One region of the Bradyrhizobium sp. SZCCHNR1043 genome, then DNA from elsewhere that is predicted to be linked to it. Evidence: predicted binding sites of a transcription regulator. Region 1 holds the regulator's gene; each other region holds the start of a gene.

Region 1 (7,573 bases):
GCTCGCCTATGTCGACGACCAGTCGCAGGAGGAGATCCGCCTGTCGCGCGGCACGCTCACCGAGCCCGGCAAGAACAGCCCGTTCCGCGACCGCACGGTCGAGGAGAATCTCGACCTGTTCCGGCGCATGAAGGCCGGCGAATTCCCGAACGGCGCGCGCGTGCTGCGCGCCAAGATCGACATGGCCGCCGGCAACATCAACCTGCGCGACCCCGTGCTGTACCGGATCATGCACGCCCATCACCCGCGCACCGGCGACGCCTGGAAGATCTATCCGAGCTACGACTACGCCCACGGGCAGTCGGACGCGATCGAGGGCGTGACGCACTCGATCTGCACGCTCGAGTTCGAGGACCACCGGCCGCTCTACGATTGGTTCCTGGACAAGCTGCCGGTGCCGTCGCATCCGCACCAGTACGAGTTCGCGCGGCTCAACCTGACCTACACGCTGCTGTCGAAGCGCGTGCTGACGCGGCTGGTGCAGGACGGCCATGTCTCCGGCTGGAACGATCCACGCATGCCCACCATCGCCGGCCTGAAGCGGCGCGGCGTGCCGCCGGCTGCGGTGCGCGAGTTCATCAAGCGCATCGGCATCGCCAAGGCCAACAGCATCGTCGATGTCGGCATGCTCGAATTCTGCATCCGCGAGGAGCTGAACCGCACGGCGCTGCGTCGGATGGCCGTGCTGCGGCCGCTGAAGGTAGTGATCGAGAATTATCCGGAAGGCCAGGTCGAGGAGCTCGAGGCGATCAACCACCCCGACGATCCCTCGGCCGGCACGCGCAGGATCGCCTTCGGCCGCGAGCTCTATATCGAGCAGGACGACTTCATGGAGAACCCGCCGAAGAAGTTCTTCCGGCTGTCGCCGGGCAACGAGGTGCGGCTGCGCTACGCCTATTTCATCAAGTGCCGCGACGTCATCAAGAACGACGCCGGCGAGATCGTCGAGCTGCGTTGCACCTATGATCCCGCGACCAAGGGCGGCAACGCGCCGGATGGACGCAAGGTCAAGGCGACGATGCACTGGCTGCCGGCTGCGCAGTCGCTGACAGCCGAGATTCGCATCTACAATCAGCTGTTCGCCAATCCAAGCCCCAATGCGGCCGACTTCACCGCCGATCTCAATCCCAACTCACTCGAGGTCCTGACCGACGCCCGCATCGAGCCGGCGATCGCCGAGAGCAATTCGGACGCGCCGATGCAATTCGAGCGCCAGGGCTACTTCGTCCGCGATCCGGATTCGACGCCCGACAAGCTCGTGTTCAACCGCACCATCGGCCTGCGCGACACCTTTGCGAAGGAGGTCGCGAAGGGATGAGATGGGGACCGCAGCCGCAGCTCAATTGATCGCTGCGAGGCCGGCCTCGGTCAGCGTTGGCACGCCATCGCTGACCTCGACCAGGCCGCGCTCCGCGAGGAGCGAGAGATCATCGTCGGCGACGGGGGAGAGCGTGAGCCGGTGGGCCTTGATGTCCCGCAACGTCCAGCGCAGGTGGATCGCCGTGTCGAGCGCGAGGTCGGCAAAGGGATCGTCATTGTCATGGTGGTCCATACCCGCATAAGCCCGTGCGGTGCCGAAAGTTCCAATGACGTTCCCGGCACCGGGATTGGATTCTCGTTCCGTTCCGCTAGTCGGATTCCCCGTGGTTTCGCTAGCCTCCATGCCCGTAAAGTAACGGGTGGTGTGGGCAATGGCGGAGCCGGTCAGGCCGCCGGGAGGGCGTCGCGGGCTCGCGGGCACGATGGCCGATGTCTGGCCGCCGCGCGGCGCGCTGGCCGGCGGCTGGCCCGCGATCGGGTCCGGCGCGTCGTCGGCATTCGCCGCCCGCCTGAAGAGCTGGGCGGTCGAGGAGGCCGGGGCGGGCCGGCTGCTGCCCTGGGTGCCGGTGGCGTTCGGGGCCGGCATCGCGCTGTACTTCACCGCCGATCACGAGCCGGTGCTCTGGATCGCCGCCACCACCGCGGCGCTGCTCTGCATCGTCGCCATCATGATGCGGCGGCATCGGATGTTTCCGGTTGCCGTGATGATCGCGGCGGCGGCGTGCGGCTTTGCCGCGGCGACCATCAAGACGGCGCGTGTCGCTCATCCAGTGCTGGCGCGGCCGTTGTATTCGGTGGCGCTGTCCGGCTTCGTCGAGGCGCGCGACATCCGCGAGCGCAGCGATCGGATCGTGCTGCGCGTCACCGCGATGGAGAGCCCGCGCAACGCCGCCACGATCGCGCGCGTGCGGCTCGCGGTGCGTAAGGGCACGGCGCCCGAGGTCGGCAGCTTCGTGCAGCTCAAGGCGCGGCTGCTGCCGCCGATGGCCCCGGTGCGGCCGGGATCCTACGACTTCGCGCGCGACATGTTCTTCCAGGGCATCGGCGCCTCCGGCTTCGTGATGGGCGCGATCACGACGGCGACGCCGCCGCAGGCCGCCGGCTTCGGCCTGGGCTATGCGGCGGCCATGCAGGGCCTGCGCGATGCGATCGACGCACGCATCCGCGCCCGCCTGACGGGCGATGAGCGCGCCATCGCCACCGCGCTGCTGACCGGCCGGCGCGACGCCATCACGCCCGATGTCAACGATGCGATGTTCGTCTCCGGCCTCGGCCACGTGCTGTCGATCTCCGGCTATCACATGGCCGTCGTCGCCGGCGTCGTGTTCTTCGCCGTGCGCGCGCTGCTTGCGCTGATCCCCGGCCTCACTATCAGCCATCCGATCAAGAAATGGGCGGCCGCGGCGGCGCTGGTCGCGGCGGCGTTCTACCTGCTGCTGTCGGGCGCGGAGGTCGCGACGCAGAGATCGTTCTTCATGACGGCCGTGGTGCTGATCGCGGTCATGGTCGATCGCCGCGCCGTCACCTTCCGCACGCTCGCGGTCGCGGCGATGATCGTGCTGATCGCGGCACCCGAAGCGCTGGTGCATCCGAGCTTCCAGATGTCGTTCGCGGCGACGCTCGGCCTGGTCGCGCTGGTGCAGTTCGGCCTGCCCAAACTGTTTGCGAGGCCGGACAGCTCCACGACGCAGCGCATCGCGCTGTGGGGCGGCCGCGAGCTTGCGATGCTGCTGCTGGCCTCGCTGATCGCGGGGCTTGCGACCACGCCCTATGCCGCGTTCCACTTCCATCGCGTCACGCCCTATGGCGTGCTCGCCAATCTCGCGGCGATGCCGGTGGTTTCGGTGCTGGTGATGCCCGCCGGACTGCTCGGCCTGCTGGCGGCGCCGTTCGGGCTCGACGGTCCCTGGTGGACGCTGATGGGCCTCGGCATCGACTGGATGATCGCGGTGACGCGCTGGGTGGCGGCGCTGCCTGGCGCGGTCGGGCGCATCCCGGGCTTCGGCATCGGTCCGCTGATCCTGGCCAGCCTCGGCGTCATCCTGATCGGCCTGATGCGCACACCGCTGCGCTGGTCGGGTGCCGTCGGGCTCGTGGTGGCCACCGCGTGGGCCGCCACGACGCCGCTGCCCGACGTGCTGATCGCCGGCGATGGGCGCGCGGTGGCGGTGCGCGGCCGTGACGGACGCCTGCATGTGATGCGCACCGGCAAGGACGTGTTCGCCACCAAGGAGTGGCTCGCGGCCGACGCCGATGCCCGGCTGCCGGCGGATTCATCGCTCGCCGATGGCGTCTCCTGCGACGAGGCGGGCTGCGTGGTCGCGATGGCCGACGGCCGATTCGCCGCCTTGACCCTGCGCGCCGAGGCGCTCGACGATGATTGCGCCCGTGCCGCGCTGATCGTCACCGCGCGCGCCGCGCCGTCATCCTGCGCGGCGGCCGTCATCGATCGCCAGCGCCTGCAGCAGCAGGGCGCCTTGATGCTGGTGCAGCGGGGCACCGGCTTCTCCGTCACGCCGGTGCGCGCTGGCGGCACCGATCGCCCGTGGTGGCCGGCGCCCGCCGAGGCCGGCGAGTTCGACACGACGCTGACGCCGCGTGCGCCGGTGTCGCGGCTTCAGGACGCGACGCCGCCGGAGACGGAGCAGGGCGAGCAGGATTGAGCGCCGGACAGCTCGAACGTGCTGAGATGATACAACGTGCCGAGATGATACACGGTGTCATCGGGTCCATCGAACAGCGAGGGACCTTCGACCAGCGTGAACGCAGCGCCCGGATAGCGTTGCCAGATGGCGATGTCATCAGCCGTGACCGTCAGCCATCCGAACGCAAGCATGTAGCGGCCGGACTCGGAGAGCCGGCCGGCCTTGTTCCAATCGATCTTGTTGACCACGGCGGCAAGCTCCCCCGGCACACAATGCTGGCCGAGGGATGTCGTTCCTATTCGATGCGATGCCGGAGCGTGAGGTTCGCCGGAAAGACCTTGCGCTTGCAGAAACCAAATCTCCCCCGGCCGAAAGCTCGCTCATGGCCGAGAGAAATGCGGACGCGCAGGCGCTCAGGTGATGCTGATGCGGCGAATCGATGTGGCCTGCGAAGCCGGAACGTCCTCCGCCATGCCCGGGCGGCGCTCGGCCGGCTGCTTGCTGACCGGCAATTGTAGCACGGTGACGCGCTGGCCCTCGCAGAGCTGGGTCACCAGCACGTGGCGGCCGTCGGCGAATTCGATCGCGTCGTGATGGCGATCGGGGATGTGCGTCTCGATGCTGTTGAACTTCGCGACGCGCTCGCGGATCGTCCGGGTCCAGAGCCAGCGGCTGTCGTAGCGGACGTCCTCGACAAATGCCAACTCGGTGCCGGGCAGCATGCAGACTGCGACGGTCGGCTCGCTCTCGAGGGCGAAGCCGCGGGTGGCGGTGCCGCGAAACGTCGTCGAGATCAACGTCTCGCCGACCTTGGCGGGACGGGACGCAACCGCATGGAGGCTGTAGTCACACATCGGATCGCTCCTCGTTGAGAGATAGCCGACCCACGCTCCCCCCGGACAGGCGCAGGCCTCTATCAGAGTGGACATCGAGGAGATGTTAGCGCGCGCTTCACGGCAATTCTGCGCTGATCTGCACCGCGTGCGCCCGCGGGCGATCACAAGCGTTTGAGCATGCCGCGCTGCACATCCTGAGGTGCATTCGCGCGTGACCAATTTCGATCGGCGGAGAAGCGCGTGCGCTCGCCGCCGATCGACCGATCGCGTCCGCGATCAGTACTTGCGATACAGCCCGACCAGCTTGCCTTGGATCTTCACCCGGTTGGGCGGCAGGATGCGCACCTCGTAGGCGGTGTTGGCCGGCTCCAGCGCGATCGATGCGCCGCGGCGGCGGAAGCGCTTCAACGTCGCTTCCTCATCGTCGATCAGCGCTACCACGATGTCGCCGGTGTCGGCGGTCTCGTTGCGCTGGATCAGCGCCATGTCGCCGTCGAGGATGCCGGCATCGACCATGGAGTCGCCGCGCACCTCGAGCGCATAGTGATCGCCGTTGCCGAGCATGTCGGCAGGCACGCTGATGGTGTGGCTGCGCGTCTGTAGCGCCTCGATCGGGGTACCGGCGGCGATGCGGCCCATCACCGGCACCGCGACGGGGCGCTCGCCATCGTCCAGCGCGGGAGTGCTGGTGCGCACCTTGCCGAGATTGCCCTCGATCACCGATGGGGTGAAGCCGCGGCGGTTGTTGGCAGCCTGTGACAGCTCGGGCAGCTTGATCACCTCGATCGCGCGGGCGCGGTTGGGCAGCCGGCGGATAAAGCCGCGCTCCTCGAGCGCCGTGATCAGGCGATGAATGCCGGACTTCGAGCGCAGATCGAGCGCATCCTTCATCTCGTCGAAGGACGGCGGCACGCCGGCTTCCTTGAGCCGCTCGTTGATGAACCGCAGAAGTTCGTACTGTTTGCGCGTCAGCATCTCGACCTGGTCCCCAGTTTGTTGTCGTCCGAGTCCAGGAGCTGCGCCTTGAGCACAAACCGGCTGAGAGCGCCTTGGAGTCGGACCATCATCGCGTCGCCCGCAACATACTAAAAACAAATCATGAACGGACACTATATGTTCGATGTGTGTTCCGCAATCCTTAAATTGTAGTGAACGGACCGGGCTTTGCCGGGGGAAACGGCCTAGCTCGGCAGGCGCAGGATCTCGCACGGGCTGCCGGCGGCGGCCTTCGGCGCAAACGCCCGCCGGATCACCAGCGCCTGCGAGAGCGCGAGATTGCCGAGCAGCGACGAATCCTGCTGGGTCACCGGCGTTGCGATCAGGGTGCCGTCGGCGCGCTCCTCGAGCTGCGCCCGCAGATAGTCCTCGCGCGAATCGTTGGCCCCGAGTTCGCGGCCGAGCAGGGCGGTCTCGCGTGGCATGCGAGCTTCGTCGCGGCCGAGCAGCCGCCGAATCAGCGGCACCAGGAACAGGATGGCGCAGACATAGGACGACACCGGATTGCCGGGCAGTCCGATCACCCTCATGTCGCCGAGCCGTCCGTGCATCATCGGCTTGCCCGGCCGCATCGCGATCTTCCAGAACGCCATCTCGACGCCCTCGGCTTCGAGCGCCTGCTTGACGAGGTCGTGATCGCCGACCGAGGCGCCGCCGGTCGTGATCAGGATGTCGGCCTTGGCCTCGCGCGCCCGCCGGATCCCGGCGATCGTGGCCTCCATCGTATCCGCGGCGATGCCGAGATCGATCGGTGTCGCGCCCTCGCTGCGCACCAGCGCCCGCAGGGCGTAGCCGTTGGAATAGACGATCTGGCCCGGGCCGGGCGTCGAGCCAGGCATCACGAGCTCGTCGCCGGTGGCGAGCAGCGCCACCTTCGGCCGGCGCCGCACCGGCAGTGCCGGATGATTCATGCTGGCCGCCAGCGACAGGTCGCGGTCGCTGAGCCGGCGGCCCGCCTTCAGCAGCACCATGCCCTCATGAAAGTCGACGCCGGCGGGCCGGATGTGCCGGCCCTTGATCGCGGCCTCGGTGATCACGACGTGGCCATCTTCGGCGATCGTGTCCTCCTGGATCACCACCGCGTCGGCGCCCTCAGGGACAACGCCACCAGTGAAGATGCGCGCCGCCTCGCCGGGTCCGACCACGCGATCGAACGGCCGCCCCGCCGCGACCTCGCCGATCACCCTCAGCCGCACCTTGGCCTGGGCTGCGTCCGCCGCGCGCACGGCGTAGCCGTCCATCGCCGACATCGCCTCGGGCGGCTGCGTCCGCAGCGCCGCGAGGTCGCGGGCCAGGATGCGGTGATGGGCCTCGTCCAGCGTCACCAGCTCCTCGGCCAGCGGCTCCGCGCCGGCGAGCACGGCGGACAACGCATCAGACACCGGCATCAGGGCCATGAGAGTTCCTTCGGATGGAGACGGCAGATCGAATGAGTCGCCTTCTAACCGAACGCGCACGGCTCGGCCAAGGGCTCAGGCCGCTTCCTGCCTTCTGATCGTCTGATGTTGGCCGCGTCCGGGCCGCTGCCTCACGACCGCGCGAGAAACCCTGCAATCAGTGCGCAGAAGGTCGACCGCAGTGCCAAGGCGTTGGCCGATGCGCCGTTCCGGTTAGCTCCCGCCCCGCGTTCTATCCAGCAGCTGCGCGACAGGCGGCGCGCTCGGTCGTGTGCAGGATATCCGCCACCATGTTCCGCAGCCAGACCGATGCTGCATCACGATCGAGCTGCAGCGGCCAGACCATCGAGACGGCCGGCAGCCGCAGCTTCAACGGCGC
Region 2 (7,573 bases), on a different contig from region 1:
ACCGGCCGTTCGATCGCGAGGCGCTGCGCTTCGGCGCCTGGGTGCTCGGCGCCGTCATCGCCGCCGGACTTGCCAGTTGCTGGCCGCGCTCGCACGCTTGGCCGCTGCCGACCGGTCTCGGCGGCGTGGTCGGCGACGCCCTGCTGCGCGCACCAGCCGTGGTGTTCGGTCCGCCCGGTATGATCTATCGGCTGGCGCTCGGCGCCCTTCTTCTGGTTGCGATGATCGGCTGCCTGCTGGTAGCCGGCGGCATGGGCGCGAAGGAAGCCGATCCGAGCCTGCTCGCGGATGAGGACGACGACACGCCGCTGGCCGACCCCGAGGACGACGACGACCGCAAGGCGATCCGGCTCGGCTGGGTGTTCCACGCCATCATGAGCGCGAAGGCGCAGGTCGTCTGGTTCCTGAGCACGGCCTACCGCGCGCTGGTGTCATCAGGCCCGCAGCCGCGCGCCGCCGCCGCAAGCCGGCAGGAGCCGAGCCTGGGCCGCGGCCAGGGCAAGCCGACGCTCGCGCCCGAGATGGACGAGCACGGCGGCGACGAGGACGAGGCCGACGAAGGCGAGGACGAAGAAGAGGAGGAGGAGCCCGCTCCCCGCGCCCGCAAGAAGCCCGCGGCCAAGACGCCGGCGCGCAAGTCCAACGACAAATACGACCTGCCCTCGGTCTCGATGCTGGCGGCGCCGAAATCCTCCGACCGCCAGCCGCTGTCGAAGAGCGAGCTGGAGGCCAATTCGCGCGCGCTGGAAGGCGTGCTGCAGGATTTCGGCGTGCGCGGCGAGATCGTCAAGGCGCATCCCGGTCCGGTCGTCACGCTGTACGAGCTGGAGCCGGCACCGGGCATCAAATCGTCGCGCGTCATCGGCCTCGCCGACGACATCGCCCGCTCGATGAGCGCGCTGTCGGCGCGCGTCGCCGTCGTGCCCGGCCGCAATGCCATCGGCATCGAGCTGCCCAACGCGCATCGCGAGAAGGTGTACCTGCGCGAGTTGCTCGTCGCCAAGGAGGCGACCGAGAGCGTCGCCAAACTGCCGCTGTGCCTCGGCAAGAACATCGGCGGCGAGTCCATCATCATCGACCTCGCCCGCACCCCGCACATGCTGATCGCCGGCACCACCGGCTCGGGCAAATCGGTCGCCATCAACACCATGATCCTGAGCCTGGTCTACCGGCTCCGGCCGGACCAGTGCCGGCTGATCATGGTCGACCCGAAGATGCTCGAACTGTCGGTCTATGACGGCATTCCGCATCTCCTCACGCCGGTCGTGACCGATCCGAAGAAGGCCGTCGTCGCGCTGAAATGGGCCGTGCGCGAGATGGAAGAGCGCTACAAGAAGATGGCCAAGCTCGGCGTGCGCAACATCGACGGCTACAATGCCCGTCTCGGCGAAGCGCGCGCCAAGGGCGAGGAGCTGACGCGCACCGTCCATACCGGATTCGACAAGGAGACCGGCAAGGCGATCTACGAGGAGGAGAAGCTCGACCTCGATCCCCTGCCCTACATCGTCATCATCGTCGACGAGATGGCCGACCTGATGATGGTCGCCGGCAAGGACATCGAGGGCACGGTGCAGCGCCTCGCCCAGATGGCGCGCGCCGCCGGCCTTCACGTCATCCTGGCGACGCAGCGCCCGTCGGTCGATGTCATCACCGGCACCATCAAGGCGAACTTCCCGACCCGCATCTCCTTCCAGGTCACGTCGAAGATCGACAGCCGCACCATCCTCGGCGAGATGGGCGCCGAGCAGCTGCTCGGCCAGGGCGACATGCTCTACATGGCCGGCGGCGGCCGCATCAGCCGCGTGCACGGCCCGTTCTGCTCCGACGAGGAGGTCGAGAAGGTCGTCAAGCATCTCAAGGCACAGGGCTCGCCGGAATATCTCGAGGCGGTCACCGCCGAGGAGCCGAGCGAGGAGGATGGCGCCGTGTTCGATGCCACCGGCATGGGCGGCGGCGGTGGCGACGACCTGTTCTCCCAGGCGGTCGCCGTGGTCAAGCGCGACCGCAAGGCCTCGACCAGCTACATTCAACGCCGGCTGCAGATCGGCTATAACAAGGCCGCTTCGCTGATGGAGCGGATGGAACAGGAAGGCATCGTCGGCCAGGCCAACCACGCCGGCAAGCGCGAGATCCTGGTGCCCGAGGAGGAAGGCGGATTCTGACGGCCCCGATGGCCGCAGAAACGCCGCTTCGGTGCCCGATCTTCACGCGATTACGATCACGCTGCCCGCCCGATCCGGGATAGAACGCGTAAAACTCAGGACGTCGTTTTGAAAAGCTCCTTGTTGAACAGCACGTTTTCGTATCACGCAGCTTCGCGCGGGCGCCGGATCTGCGCCTGGCTGGTCGCCTGCGCCGTGACGACATGCTCTGTCGCCGGTGCGTCCGGTCACGCCGCCGCGCAGGGCACGCCGGCTCCGAAATCAGGCCCGAAGAGCGGCTCCCAGCTCAGCGCCTCCGACCAGCAGCGCTCGGGCCAGAGTCCCTCGACCACCCAGACCGCCCCGCCCAACCCGATCATTCCCGATCCCCGGCGCAACGTGCCGGCCAGCATCTTCACCTCGTTCGACGCCAACCAGAAGGCGCAGGCGGCCAAGGTCAGCGCCTATCTGTCGTCGCTGCAGACGCTGGTCGGGAACTTCGTCCAGGTCGGCCCGGACGGCAGCAAGACCAAGGGCGATTTCTACATCCAGAAGCCGGGCAAGGTCCGCTTCGAATACGAGCCGCCGACGCCGATCGACATCATCGCCGACGGCTCCTCGCTGGTGGTGCGCGACCGCAAGCTCGCGACCCAGGACGTCTATCCGCTGTCGCAGACGCCGCTGCGCTATCTGCTGTCGGACCGCATCGACCTGCTCAAGGACACCAACGTGATCGCGGTCGCGGCCGACGACCTCTACGTCACGATCACGATCGAGGAGAAGCAGGCGCTGATCGGCACCAGCCGGCTGATGCTGATGCTCGGCACCAAGGACGGCCAGCTCAAGCAGTGGACCGTGACCGATCCGCAGGGCTACGACACCACGATCGCGGTCTACAATCTCGATACGACCAAGAAGCTCGATCCGGCGATGTTCAAGATCGACTTCACGGCCTATCCGAGCACGCCGCCGGGCTGACGCCGCCTCTCGCGCTCGCTCAGCGCGATTCGAGCCCGCGCACCTTCCATTGCGCTTCGGACAGTGCAAGCTTCTCGAAGCGCTTGCGCGCCTCCTCGAGGTCATCGGCCGGAAGCGCGTCGCAGCCGGGCCGGCCGCGCAGGATCATCGACGTCGTCGCCCAGCTCAGCCGCGCCGCCTTGCAGGCCAGCAGCAGATCCGTGAGACGATCCTCCTCCAGCAGCGCTTCGATCGTCTCGATGGTGACGACACAGAGCAGCGCCAGCGCTGCGATCACGGCAGGGAAATCGCCGGTGGCGCAGAAGCGGTTGACGGCGGAGTCGCCGAGCTTGCCGGTGCGGCTGAGGGCGGCAACCTCGGCCTTGACCTGCTGATAATCCCAGATCGCGCGCATTGCCGCGCCGGGCGATCGGGTCGGCGTTGCCTGCAGGGTGGCGCGGGTCGCCGGCGGTGCGGCCTTGATGAAGCGGGCGCGGGCGCCCTCGCTCGCCGCAGCGACGAAGGCCCGCGACAGCTTGGCCGGCAGATCTGTGCGCAGCGCCAGCTTCTCGGCGAGATCCTCGTCGCGCTCGGCGATCTTGAACAGGCTGCGATAGCCATCCTCGGACAGCCGGGCGGAGAGGTTCTGTACCAGCGCCATGCGCACCGCCGGAAAGCCGCGTGCGATCAGCTGCGTCGTGAGGCTCTCGCCAATGCCCCTGCGGCTGGCGAGCGCGACGAGATGCGCAGGGCTGCCGGTGCGGATGAACTCGGCGAGGTCGCGCTCGGTCAGCACCGCCGCCTTGGCCAGCATCGGTCCGGCGACGCGCAATTCGGGGTGAACGGCGAGCAGCCGCGCGGTGGCGTAAGGCGCACGCTCCACGCCGGCGAGCGCCATGCTCAGCTCGGCCAGCAGCTCGGTCGCGACCTGCGGCATCAGCCGGGCGAACATTTGATCGTAGAGATCGAGCTGCTCGGCCGACGCGGGCCGCGGACCGGCCAGGAACAGGCTGGTGGTCCGGCGCAGCATGTCGGTGGCGAGCTCGGACACCGTCCGCGCATCACCGGCGGGCGTCTTGGCGGTCGGAGCTGCCGCAGGCGCTGGAGGCATCGCACGTCCCTCGTTGGGCGCCTCCCTCGGCTTTTGACGGAGGCGCGGGTCGATCATCAATTGAGGAAGAATGCGAAGGCCGGACTAAAGGGGCGTTAAGCCCGGCGGACGGAGCTGAAACCCCACGCGGCTGTCGTTAATGGATTGCGGCAGAGCGCGGCAACGACAGTGTTCCCGTATTGTTCTTGCGAACAATGCCGGCATCCGCTAGCCTCCTTGCCCGGGAGGGGCATCATGGTCCAGCGCGTTTCCACCGTCGCCTTCGAGGGGATCGAGGCCCGCGCAGTCGACGTGCAGGTCCAGGTCGCGCCCGGACTGCCGGCGTTCGCGATCGTCGGCCTGCCGGACAAGGCGGTGTCGGAAGCGCGCGAGCGGGTGCGCTCGGCGCTGATCGCCTCGGGCCTGGCGCTGCCGGCGCGGCGCATCACCGTGAACCTCGCGCCGGCCGACGTGCCCAAGGAAGGCAGCCATTACGACCTGCCGATCGCGCTGGGGCTGATGGCCGCGATCGGCGCCATTCCGCCGGATGCCCTCGGCGGCTTCACGGTGCTCGGCGAGCTCGGGCTCGACGGCTCGATTGCGCCGGTCGCCGGCGTGCTGCCGGCAGCGATCGGCGCCAATGGCCGCGAGGAAGGGCTGATCTGCCCGGCCGCCTGCGGCGCCGAGGCGGCATGGGCGAGCCCGGACTTGCAGATCATCGCGGCGAGCTCGCTGATCCAGATCGCCAACCATTTCAAGGGCACGCAGGTGCTGTCGCGGCCGCAGCCGAAGATCCAGGAGGCACCCGCAAGCCTGCTCGACCTGCGCGACATCAAGGGCCAGGAGAGCGGCAAGCGCGCGCTCGAGATCGCCGCTGCCGGCGGGCATCATCTGCTGATGATCGGCTCGCCCGGCGCCGGCAAGTCGATGCTGGCGGCGCGGCTGCCCTCGATCCTGCCGCCGCTGTCGCCGGCGGAGCTGCTGGAAGTCTCGATGATCGCCTCGGTCGCCGGCGAGATCGAGGGCGGCGCGCTGACGTCGCGGCGACCGTTCCGCAGCCCGCACCATTCCGCCAGCATGGCGGCGCTGACCGGCGGCGGCCTGCGCGCCCGCCCCGGCGAGATCTCGCTGGCGCATCAGGGCGTGCTGTTCCTCGACGAGCTGCCGGAGTTCGATCCGCGCGTGCTGGATTCGCTGCGCCAGCCGCTGGAGAATGGCGAGGTCTCGATCTCCCGCGCCAACCATCGCGTCACCTACCCTGCCCGCTTCATGCTGGTCGCGGCGATGAATCCGTGCCGTTGCGGCAACGCCTTCGAGCCCGGCTATGCCTGCAAGCGCGGCCGCATCGACCGCTGCACCGCCGACTACCAGATGCGCATCTCCGGCCCGCTGATGGACCGCATCGACCTGCGCATCGAGGTGCCCGCGGTGACCGCCGCCGACCTGATCCTGCCGCCGTCCAAGGAAGGCTCGGCCGAGGTCGCGGCCCGCGTCGCGGCCGCGCGCGACCTGCAGCGCGCCCGCTACGCCAAAGCCGGCCTGCCGCACATCCGTACCAACGCCGAGGCGCCGGCCGCCGTGCTCGACGAGATCGCCAGGCTCGATGCGCCCGGCCAGAAGCTGCTGCGCGAAGCCGCCGAGACGATGCGGCTGTCCGCCCGCGGCTATCACCGCGTGCTGCGCGTGGCGCGGACGCTCGCCGATCTCGACCACGCCGAGGCGATCGGCCGGCTGCATCTGGCCGAGGCGCTGTCGTATCGCGCGCTGGCGGAGGACAATCGCCATGCGGCGTAAAGGCGCCCCTCCCCCTCAACACTCTGGTAACGACTTCTCTTTACGCTCCGACAACCATAGGGCCCGCGTTCCGTCATCAGGCCTTCCGCGTCGGTGCGTATCATGTTGCGTTTCAAGGTCCTCGTTTTGGCCGTGCCGCTGATCGCGGCGGCGGTCATCGCCAGACTCGAATTGGCGCCCTCCCCGCAGCCCTGCATTGCCGTCGGTGCCGACAGCGTCTCGCTCGGCTCCGCGCCCTTTCACGCCGATCTCCATGTCGACTTCACCGATGATCCCGCGCGCGCAACCACGCCTCATCACCGACCGATCCGGTTCTGTGAGCCGGGCTAACGCCCGGTTCACCATCTCTGCACGGCAGAATCGCGCGTGCACGACCTTTCAAAGTCTCAGCAATACCGACGCCGCATGGTGCGGGCCGGCCATGACATTGGGATCGAAATCGTCGGGGGTGATCGAGATGGGACCGATTTTTCGCTTCAGGCTGCGCCTGCGCCGGTTCATGCGCCGTCACCGCACCATCTTCGCGATCCTGCGCTCGCTGATGATCTTCTCCGCCGGCTTCGGCGGCGCGTACGGCTTCATCAAGGCCAGCATTTCCGACAACTCCGGCTATAACCCGCACACGTTCGCGATCGGCGCCAGCTTCCTGTTCGCGCTCGCCTGCGTCGGCCTGGCCACGCTCAGCATGCGGCTGCGCTTCGTCGCCAGGAAGATGCACAAGATTGCGCTCCACAACGAGGTGCTGGCGGACCGGAACTGGGAGCTGCAGGAAGCCGAGCAGCGCGCCCGCAATCTGTTCGAGCAGCAGGGCGACCTCATCGTCATGCGCGCGCGCGACGGCAGCATCATCTTCGTCAACGACGCCTATTGCCGGATGGCGGGCCTCGACCGCGACAACCTGCTCGGCAGCGCGTTCACCTTCGAGCTGATCGAGCAGGGCGACAGCGCGCTGGAGCCGAACGGCACGCGCGTCCACGACCAGCGCATCGAGAGCGCGATCGGTCCGCGCTGGATCGCGTGGCGCGAGGCACTGGTGCGTTCCGACGCCGGCCAGCCCGCCGTACTGCAATGTGTCGGCCGCGACGTCACCGACCGCACCGAGACCGAGCGCGCGCTGGCGGAGGCGCGCGACCAGGCCAATGCCGCGAACCGTGCCAAGTCGCGGTTCCTGGCAATGGCGAGCCACGAGATCCGCACGCCGCTGAACGGCATCCTCGGCATGAGCGGGCTGCTGCTCGAGACGCAGCTGACGCCGGAGCAGACCACCTACGCCAAGGCGGTTCGCACCTCGGGTGAAGCCTTGATGTCGCTGATCGACGAGCTGCTCGACTATTCCAAGATCGAGGCCGGCAAGCTCGCGCTGGAGGCGCAGCCCTTCTCGCTGGCGACGCTGATCGAGGAGATCACCGAGCTGCTGGCGCCGCGGGCGCAGGCCAAGCAATTGGAGATCGCGGCCTATCTCGACGAGCGGCTGCCGACCTGGGTGACCGGCGACGCCGCGCGGCTGCGCCAGGTGCTGCTCAACCTCGCCGGCAACGCCATCAAGTTCACGGCTTCGGGCGGCGTCGCGCTGATCGCCGAGCCCGGGATC
Region 3 (7,573 bases), on a different contig from region 1:
CGGCGCGCGTCGCGCCGGGCCTCGGCATCGGCGCCCTGCAGCGACAGCCGGTCGGCCTCCGCCGATTTCTCCTGCAGAACACCGATGGCGTTGGCGAGCGTGCCGATCTCGTCGGTCCGATCGCCATATCCGATCTCGACGCTGCGCTCGCCACCGGCGATCCGACGGATCATCTCGGTCAGATTCGACAGCGGCTTGATCACGCGGGCATTGAACCAGACCGTCCCCAGTGCGGCGGCCGCGACGTTGACCAGCAACAGGACCAGCGCCAGGACAAAACGGGTCTGCGACTCGGCGATCGCGACCTCGCTCTGGCTCAGCGCCTCGGCGAGGGCTGCATCGCGCAGCGGCAGGATCGTATCGAGGATCGGGAATACGGACCGCAGGAACTGGTCGGGATCGAGCTCGAGCACCTTGCCCCGGTTCGGCGCCACCTGCGACGAATAGAACTCGCCGCCGCGGGCCCAATAGCCATTCTCGACCTCGGTCAGGGCCGCGAAGATCGGCTTCTGGTTGATCTCGGCAGCAGCGAGCTTGGCCGTCGTCCAGATGCGCTCGATGCGCCCCTTGAACGTCGCGAGCGCCTCGGCCGGTTCACCCGCCATCGGCTGCTTGGTCGCGATCATGCGAACGAACGTCGTCGTGGCGCGACCGGCCCAGTCGCGCAAATCCCAGCCGATCACCGCGAGACGCGCCGCCTGGCCTACCGCGGGATTGGCCGCATTGATCCGGCGCACGATCACGTCGACATGGCTGCCGGTCGTTTCCTGGATCGTGAACATCTGCGGCACGTAATCGCGGACAATGGCCTCAGGCCGGGCCGCCTTCGCCAGAGCGACGGCTTCGAGCGCGGATCCTCGCATGACACGCAGTTTCTGCTGGATCGACTCCAGCGCGGCCGTGTCTTCGCTCAGTTGCGCCAGGCTTCGCGCCTTGGCGAACGCATCATCGGAGCCTTGAAGTATCTTTTGCAGCGAGGCCAGCTCATCGGCCGTCGCCGGGTTCGGCGATGCCAGGCGCGGATTGACCATGGCGCGCTCGAGGTTCAGCTTTTCCGGCAGCCGCAGCATGGCGGCCAGCAGCTGCGTATCACGGCCTGCCGTCCTCGCGGCCTGCAGCGAGGTCAGCTGCTGCCAGGCGAACAACATGGTTGCGAGCAGGCCGATGACGGCCCCGAGCAGCAAAGAGAGCAGGAAGACTTGACGAATGCGCACGATCGACCTCGCTGGACAGCAGCCTGAGGTCCGGATAGCAGCGAGGGCTTCAATTTGGAGTTAATGAATCCTGTCCCTTACTCCCGAAACGACTACTCATTAGGATAATCATTGGCAGCTAATAGCGATTCGCGGGTTCCACTGCAGAACGATCTCAATAGTCGACCTTCACGAGATAGAGGCCTTCCGGCGGGGCGACGACGCCACAGGCGGCGCGATTGCGCGCGGCGAGCGCGGCGGCGAGATCATCGGCGCTCCAGCGGCCCTGCCCGACCCACACCAGCGAGCCAACCATCGAGCGCACCTGGCTGTGCAGATAGGAGCGTGCGGAGGTGAGGATGGTGATCGCATCGCCGTCCCTGACGACGTCGAGCTGATCGAGCGTCTTCTCCGGCGATTTTGCCTGACATTCCGTGTCGCGGAAAGTCGTGAAATCATGCTTGCCGATCAGCCGCTGGGCCGCCGCGTGCATCGCGTCCGAGTCGAGCCGCTGCGGCACGCGCCAGACGCGGCCGACCTCGAGCGCGAGATTGGAGCGGCGGTTGACGATGCGATAGCGATAGTGCCGCCTGCGGGCGGAGAAGCGTGCTTCGAAGGTGTCGGGAACGATCTCGGCGTCGAGCACCGCGATCGGGTTGGGCCGCAGATGCGCGTTGAGCGCGTCGCGCAATTTGTCGGGCCGGAATTCTTTCTCAACGTCGCAATGCGCGACCTGACCGGTGGCGTGGACGCCGGCATCGGTGCGCCCCGAGCCATGCACCCGGGTCGGCACGCCACAGGTCGCCTGCACCGCCGCTTCGAGCGCGCCCTGCACCGACGGCAAGGTCGCCTGCAGTTGCCAGCCGCAGTACGGCGCGCCGTCATATTCGATGGTGAGCTTGTAGCGGGGCATCTGACCCGATCGAGTTTTGCCGTCATTGCCGGGCTCGACCCGGCAATCCATCCCTGGGCGAAGCTTGTTCTTGAGATGGATGCGCGGGTCAAGCCCGCGCATGACGAGATGAGGTGGTCAGCCGAAACGCAGGCCCGGCGCGATACGGGTGCCGCGCAGGAAATCCGCGGCCTTCATGGGACCCTTGCCGGCGCGCTGTAGCTCGGTGACGCGGATGGCGCCGTCGGCGCAGGCGATGGTGAGCTGCTCGTCAAGAACGGCGCCCGGCTCGCCCCTGCCGCCGGCAAGCGCGCAGCGCAGGATCTTCAAGCGGACCGCTTCGCCATCAAGCGTGAACTCACTCCAGGCGCCAGGAAATGGCGACAGGCCGTGGATGTGCCGCAGCACCGCGTGGGCCGGCTTCGTCCAGTCGATCCGCGCCTCGGCCTTCTCGATCTTGGCGGCGTAGGTGACGCCTTCCTCTGCCTGCTTCGTCAGCGTCAGCCCGCCGCGCTCCAGCGCCGCCATCGCGCGCACCATGAGATCGGCGCCGATCCGCGACAGGCGGTCGTGCAGATCGGACGCCGTCATCGCGTCGGTGATCGCAAGGCGCTCGGCCATCGCGACATCGCCGGTGTCGAGCCCGACATCCATCTTCATCACCATGACGCCGGACTCGGCATCACCCGCCATGATCGCGCGGTTGATAGGCGCGGCACCGCGCCAGCGCGGCAGCAGGGAAGCGTGGAGATTGTAGCAGCCGAGCTTGGGCGCATCGAGAATGGCTTGGGGAAGGATCATGCCGTAGGCGACGACCACGGCCGCATCGGCCTGATGAGCCTGAAACTCGGCCAAGGCCTCCTCGGTCTTCAGCGTCTTCGGCGTGAACACGGCAATGCCGAGCCGGCGCGCCTCGGTCTCGACCGGCGTCGGCTGCAGCGCGAGGCCGCGGCGGCCGCCGGGTTTCGGCGCGCGCGTATAGACCGCCGCGATCTCGTGGCCGTGGCCGGCGAGTTCGAGCAGGGTCGGCACGGCGAAATCCGGCGTGCCCATGAAGATCAGGCGAAGCGGCATCTGGTGGAAGATCCTGCATTGCCGAATCCTCCGCGTCATGGCCGGGCTTGTCCCGGCCATCCACGTCGAGCTGCCTGTAACGCGCGGCGAGACGTGGATGCCCGGGTCAAGCCCGGGCATGACGGAGGAGAGAGTTGATCGTTACTCGCTGGCGCGCTTGGCGGCCTTGGTGAACTTCTTCATCACGCGGTCGCGCTTCAGCTTCGACAGATAGTCGATGAACAGCACGCCGTTGAGATGATCGATCTCATGCTGGATGCAGGTGGCGTAGAGCCCCTCGGCATCCTCCTCGCGGACCACCCCGTCGAGATCGGTGAAGCGCACGCGCACGCGCGCCGGCCGCTCGACCTCCTCGTAATATTCGGGGATCGACAGGCAGCCTTCCTCGTAGACCGACAGCTCGTCCGACTTGGCGACGATCTCCGGATTGATGAAGACGCGCGGCTCGCGCTTGCCTTCCCCGTTGGCGTCGGGCTTGGCCAGATCCATGGTGATGACGCGCAGCGGCTGCGCGACCTGGATCGCTGCGAGCCCGATGCCCGGCGCGTCATACATGGTCTGGAACATGTCGTCGACCAGCTGCCGGATCTCCAGCGTGACCTTCTCGACCGGCTTGGACACCAGCCGCAACTGCCGGTCCGGCAGGATGATGATTTCTCTTAGGGACATGGCGCGCGATTTAAGCCGCGGAACCGGCGGGGTCAATGTGATGGCTCGCGGTTAAGACTTCACTAACCATGAATTTCAACGTTTCGTTAACCATGATTCTTAACGTGCCCTTAACCATAATTGTTCTCTCTTCGTTCGCGAGCTTGCGCGAATCGGATAGACGGGGGTGATGACCGTCAGCCAATCCCTCAATCCTGTCGTCGTCATCATCGGCGACCTGCCCATCAGGGCGAGCGATGCGCTGATCGGATTCGGCGTACTGGTGCTGCTACTGCTCGTGATCATCGTGGCCGCCGTGGCCCGCTCCGGACGGCGCGGCGCGGAGCTCGCCGCCCAGCAGGCGATGCGGGCTGACGAGCTCGAACAACGGTTCGGCGAGATGATCCGCGTCCAGAGCGAGGCCTCCGGCCGGGTCGACGCGATGGCCCAGCTGCTCGCCGGCCGTCAGGTGGACCTGGCCCGCAGCGTGAACGAACGGCTCGATGCGGTCACCCACCGCGTCGGACAGTCGATGGAGCAGAGCACGCGCCACACAATGGATAGTCTGCGCGTGCTGCACGAGCGCCTCGGCATCATCGACAACGCCCATCGTGATCTCAGCGAGCTGACGACGCAAGTGACGACCTTGCGCGACGTCCTCGCCAACAAACAGTCGCGCGGCGCCTTCGGCCAGGCGCGCATGGAGGCGATCGTCCAGGACGGGCTTCCGAAGGGCAGCTACGCGTTTCAGCACACGCTCGCCAGCGGCAAGCGCCCCGACTGCGTCGTGTTCCTGCCCGACACGCGGCCGCTGTGCATCGACGCCAAGTTTCCGCTGGAAGCCGTGACCGCGCTGCACGACGCCGTGACCGAGGACGAGAAGCGCGCCGCGGCGCAGCGGCTGCGCACCGACGTGCTCCGCCATGTCAATGACATCGCCGAGAAGTACCTCGTGGTCGGCGAGACGCAGGACACGGCGCTGATGTTCGTGCCGTCGGAATCGGTCTATGCCGAGATCCATGACGGCTTCGACGACGTGATCCAGAAAGCCTATCGAGCGCGCGTCGTGCTGGTGTCGCCGTCGCTGCTGATGCTCGCGATCCAGGTCATGCAGCAGATCATGAAGGATGCGCGCATCCGCGACGCCGCCGACCAGATCCGCAACGAGGTGATCCATCTCGGCGACGATCTCGGCCGCCTGCGCGAGCGCGTGCTCAAACTGCAGAAGCATTTCGGCGATGTCGGCGAGGACATCCGCCAGATCCTCATTTCCGCCGACAAGATCGAGAAGCGCGCCGCCCGCATCGAGGAGCTCGATTTCAGCAAGCAGGATTCGCCGGTGGACTCACCACGCATCGCGCCGGTTACCGGCACGACGCCGGATCTGTTTCCGCTGGCGGGACGCGTGCAGGTGGGGGAGTGATGGTGGCGTCGCGAAGGCCGTTCAAATCTGCTACCACCCGCCCATGACCGCACCTGACGCCGCTTCCGAGATCCCTGCTGCCGCTCCAAAGCCCGGCGCTGCCAAACCCGCCCCCACCTGGCGCGAGAGCATGGCCGTCTACTTGCAGCCGCGCGTGCTCGTGGTGCTGTTCCTCGGCTTCTCGTCGGGACTGCCGCTGGCGTTGTCCGGCTCGACGCTTCAGATCTGGATGCGTGAGCTCGGCGTCGATCTCGGCACGATCGGGCTGTTCGCCCTCGTCGGAACGCCTTACACGCTGAAATTCCTTTGGGCGCCGCTGGTGGACGCGCTGCACGTGCCGCTGCTCACGCGCGCGTTTGGACGGCGGCGCGGCTGGCTGGTGTTCGCACAGCTGCTCTTGATCGGCGCCATCCTGCTGCTGGCGCTCACCGATCCGGCACATGCGCCGTTCATGGTGGCGCTGGCCGCGCTGCTGGTCGCCGCGATGTCGGCGACCCAGGACATCGTGGTCGATGCCTTCCGCGTCGAGAGCCTGCCGGAGAGCGAGCAGGCCGCGGGCATGGCGGCGTATGTCGCCGCCTATCGCATCGGCATGCTGGTCTCGACCGCCGGCGCACTGGTGGTGGTCAGTGCATTCGAGAACTCGGGGCTGACGCGTCCGTCGTCCTGGATGTGGGGCTATGTTGCGATGGCCGTACTGGTGCTGATCGGCACGATCACGGCCCTCGCGGCGACCGAGCCGGCCCAGTCGCAGCAGGCGGAGGCCGCGATGGGTGCGGACACCGCGCTCACCCGCGTGATGCATGCGGCTGCCGGAGCCTTCGTCGAGTTCCTCGGCCGACGTGATGCGCTCACGGCGCTCGCCTTCGTCGTGCTGTTCAAGTTCACCGACGCCTTCTCCGGCACGATGACCGCGCCGTTCGTGATCGATCTCGGCTTCAGCAAGGTCGACTACGCCGCGATCGTGAAAGGCGTGGGCCTCGCCGCGACGCTCGCCGGCGGCTTTGCCGGCGGCTTCGTCGCGCGACGCTATTCGCTCGCGACGAGTCTCTGGATCGGCGGCATGGTGCAGGCGCTGGCGAACCTCTCGTTCTCCTGGCTTGCGATCGTCGGAGTCAATCAATGGGCACTGGCGCTGGCGATCTCGGCGGAAAACTTCACCAGCGCGGTCGGCACCGTGATCTTCGTCGCCTATCTCTCCGCGCTGTGTCAGAACCCGCTGCACACCGCCACCCAATATGCACTGCTGACCGCGCTCGCCGCGGTCGGGCGCACCTATTTGTCGTCAGGCGCCGGCTACGTGGCGAAGGCGACCGGCTGGCCGCTGTTCTTCGTGATCTGCGTGCTGGTCGCGATCCCGAGCCTCGTGCTGCTCGCCTGGCTGCAGCGGCGCGGACATTTCGACCAGTTGGGGCCAGTGAAGGTGTAGCTGCCGCCTCACATTCGACCGTCGTCACCCACCACCGGGTGTCGTCTTCGACGAGCCCGATGACAGGCTCCGACGGGTGACCCAGTATTCCAGAGACGTCAGCCATCGACCGAGCAGCCGCGGGGTACTGGATCGCCCGGTCGAGCCGGGCGCTGACAGCGGAAAGTCAGGACGCCGCGCTCGCGTGGACGGCCCAATCAGGTCTCACCGCTTCACTAAGCTCCACTTGGTCACGACCGCCTCGCTCATCTGTCCCGCATCCTGGGCGCAGGCGATCTCGTCGACCTTGACCGCGATCTGCTTGCCGAGCAGACCCTTGAGCTGCGACGCCTGCGCCGTGTTCGCGGTAACGAGCTGGAACGTCTCCGGGCCGGTCTCCAGATTGCACAGCCCGCTCGGCGGCGGCAGGCGGCGCGGCTCGCTCGTGATCTGATAGGCGGCGGACGGCTGGCCCGGCTTGGCGCCTTTGAGCTTCAGCGCGTTCAGCTCGCCCGACAGCACGTCACCGGCATTGAGCGGCTTGCCCGCCTTCTGCGCCGCCTCGCTTTGCTGCGCCAGCACTGACGGCGCCGAGAGCGCCGCCAGAATCGCGCCCAAAGCCAGCCGTTTGCCGAATCCGCGTTTCGTCATCATTCCACTTCCGTCTGTGCTTAGAACAAGGTCCGCTGCCGCATCGCGGCCGAGAGCGTGCCTTCGTCGAGATAGTCGAGCTCGCCGCCGACCGGCACGCCATGTGCCAGCCGCGTGACCTTGACGTTCGCCTCCTGCAGGAGGTCGGTGATGTAGTGCGCGGTGGTCTGGCCGTCGACCGTCGCATTCAAAGCGAGGATGATCTCGGACACCTCGGGCGCATGCGCGCGCTGCACCAGCGCATCGATGGTGAGATCCTGCGGGCCGACGCCATCGAGCGGCGA

What was found. Region 1 encodes LexA, which represses DNA repair genes until DNA is damaged. Its sites were predicted from a motif close to TGTTCNNNNTGTGTTCNG; they were not measured.
Region 2: a site for LexA is predicted at 4,379-4,396, ahead of QX039_RS30040 (YifB family Mg chelatase-like AAA ATPase). Genes of this name have one in related genera too.
Region 3: a site for LexA is predicted at 3,950-3,967, ahead of QX039_RS28810 (DNA recombination protein RmuC). Genes of this name have one in related genera too.

The regions. Positions count from the first base shown of each region.
Region 1 covers NZ_JAUEYN010000005.1:112,773-120,345, forward strand. Annotated here, with positions in the region: gene QX039_RS10250 (glutamine--tRNA ligase/YqeY domain fusion protein) at 1-1,318, shown strand, start outside; gene QX039_RS10255 (hypothetical protein) at 1,340-1,552, opposite strand; gene QX039_RS10260 (ComEC/Rec2 family competence protein) at 1,692-3,983, shown strand; gene QX039_RS10265 (hypothetical protein) at 3,938-4,213, opposite strand; gene QX039_RS10270 (hypothetical protein) at 4,379-4,819, opposite strand; gene lexA (transcriptional repressor LexA) at 5,078-5,776, opposite strand; gene glp (gephyrin-like molybdotransferase Glp) at 5,983-7,194, opposite strand; gene QX039_RS10285 (LysR family transcriptional regulator) at 7,427-7,573, opposite strand, start outside.
Region 2 covers NZ_JAUEYN010000020.1:19,364-26,936, forward strand. Annotated here, with positions in the region: gene QX039_RS30025 (DNA translocase FtsK) at 1-2,162, shown strand, start outside; gene QX039_RS30030 (outer membrane lipoprotein carrier protein LolA) at 2,286-3,119, shown strand; gene QX039_RS30035 (DUF2336 domain-containing protein) at 3,139-4,209, opposite strand; gene QX039_RS30040 (YifB family Mg chelatase-like AAA ATPase) at 4,444-5,982, shown strand; gene QX039_RS30045 (hypothetical protein) at 6,085-6,312, shown strand; gene QX039_RS30050 (PAS domain-containing hybrid sensor histidine kinase/response regulator) at 6,440-7,573, shown strand, end outside.
Region 3 covers NZ_JAUEYN010000018.1:39,712-47,284, forward strand. Annotated here, with positions in the region: gene QX039_RS28790 (HAMP domain-containing methyl-accepting chemotaxis protein) at 1-1,214, opposite strand, end outside; gene truA (tRNA pseudouridine(38-40) synthase TruA) at 1,369-2,106, opposite strand; gene fmt (methionyl-tRNA formyltransferase) at 2,224-3,159, opposite strand; gene def (peptide deformylase) at 3,301-3,828, opposite strand; gene QX039_RS28810 (DNA recombination protein RmuC) at 3,998-5,230, shown strand; gene QX039_RS28815 (AmpG family muropeptide MFS transporter) at 5,274-6,659, shown strand; gene QX039_RS28820 (hypothetical protein) at 6,864-7,289, opposite strand; gene recR (recombination mediator RecR) at 7,310-7,573, opposite strand, start outside.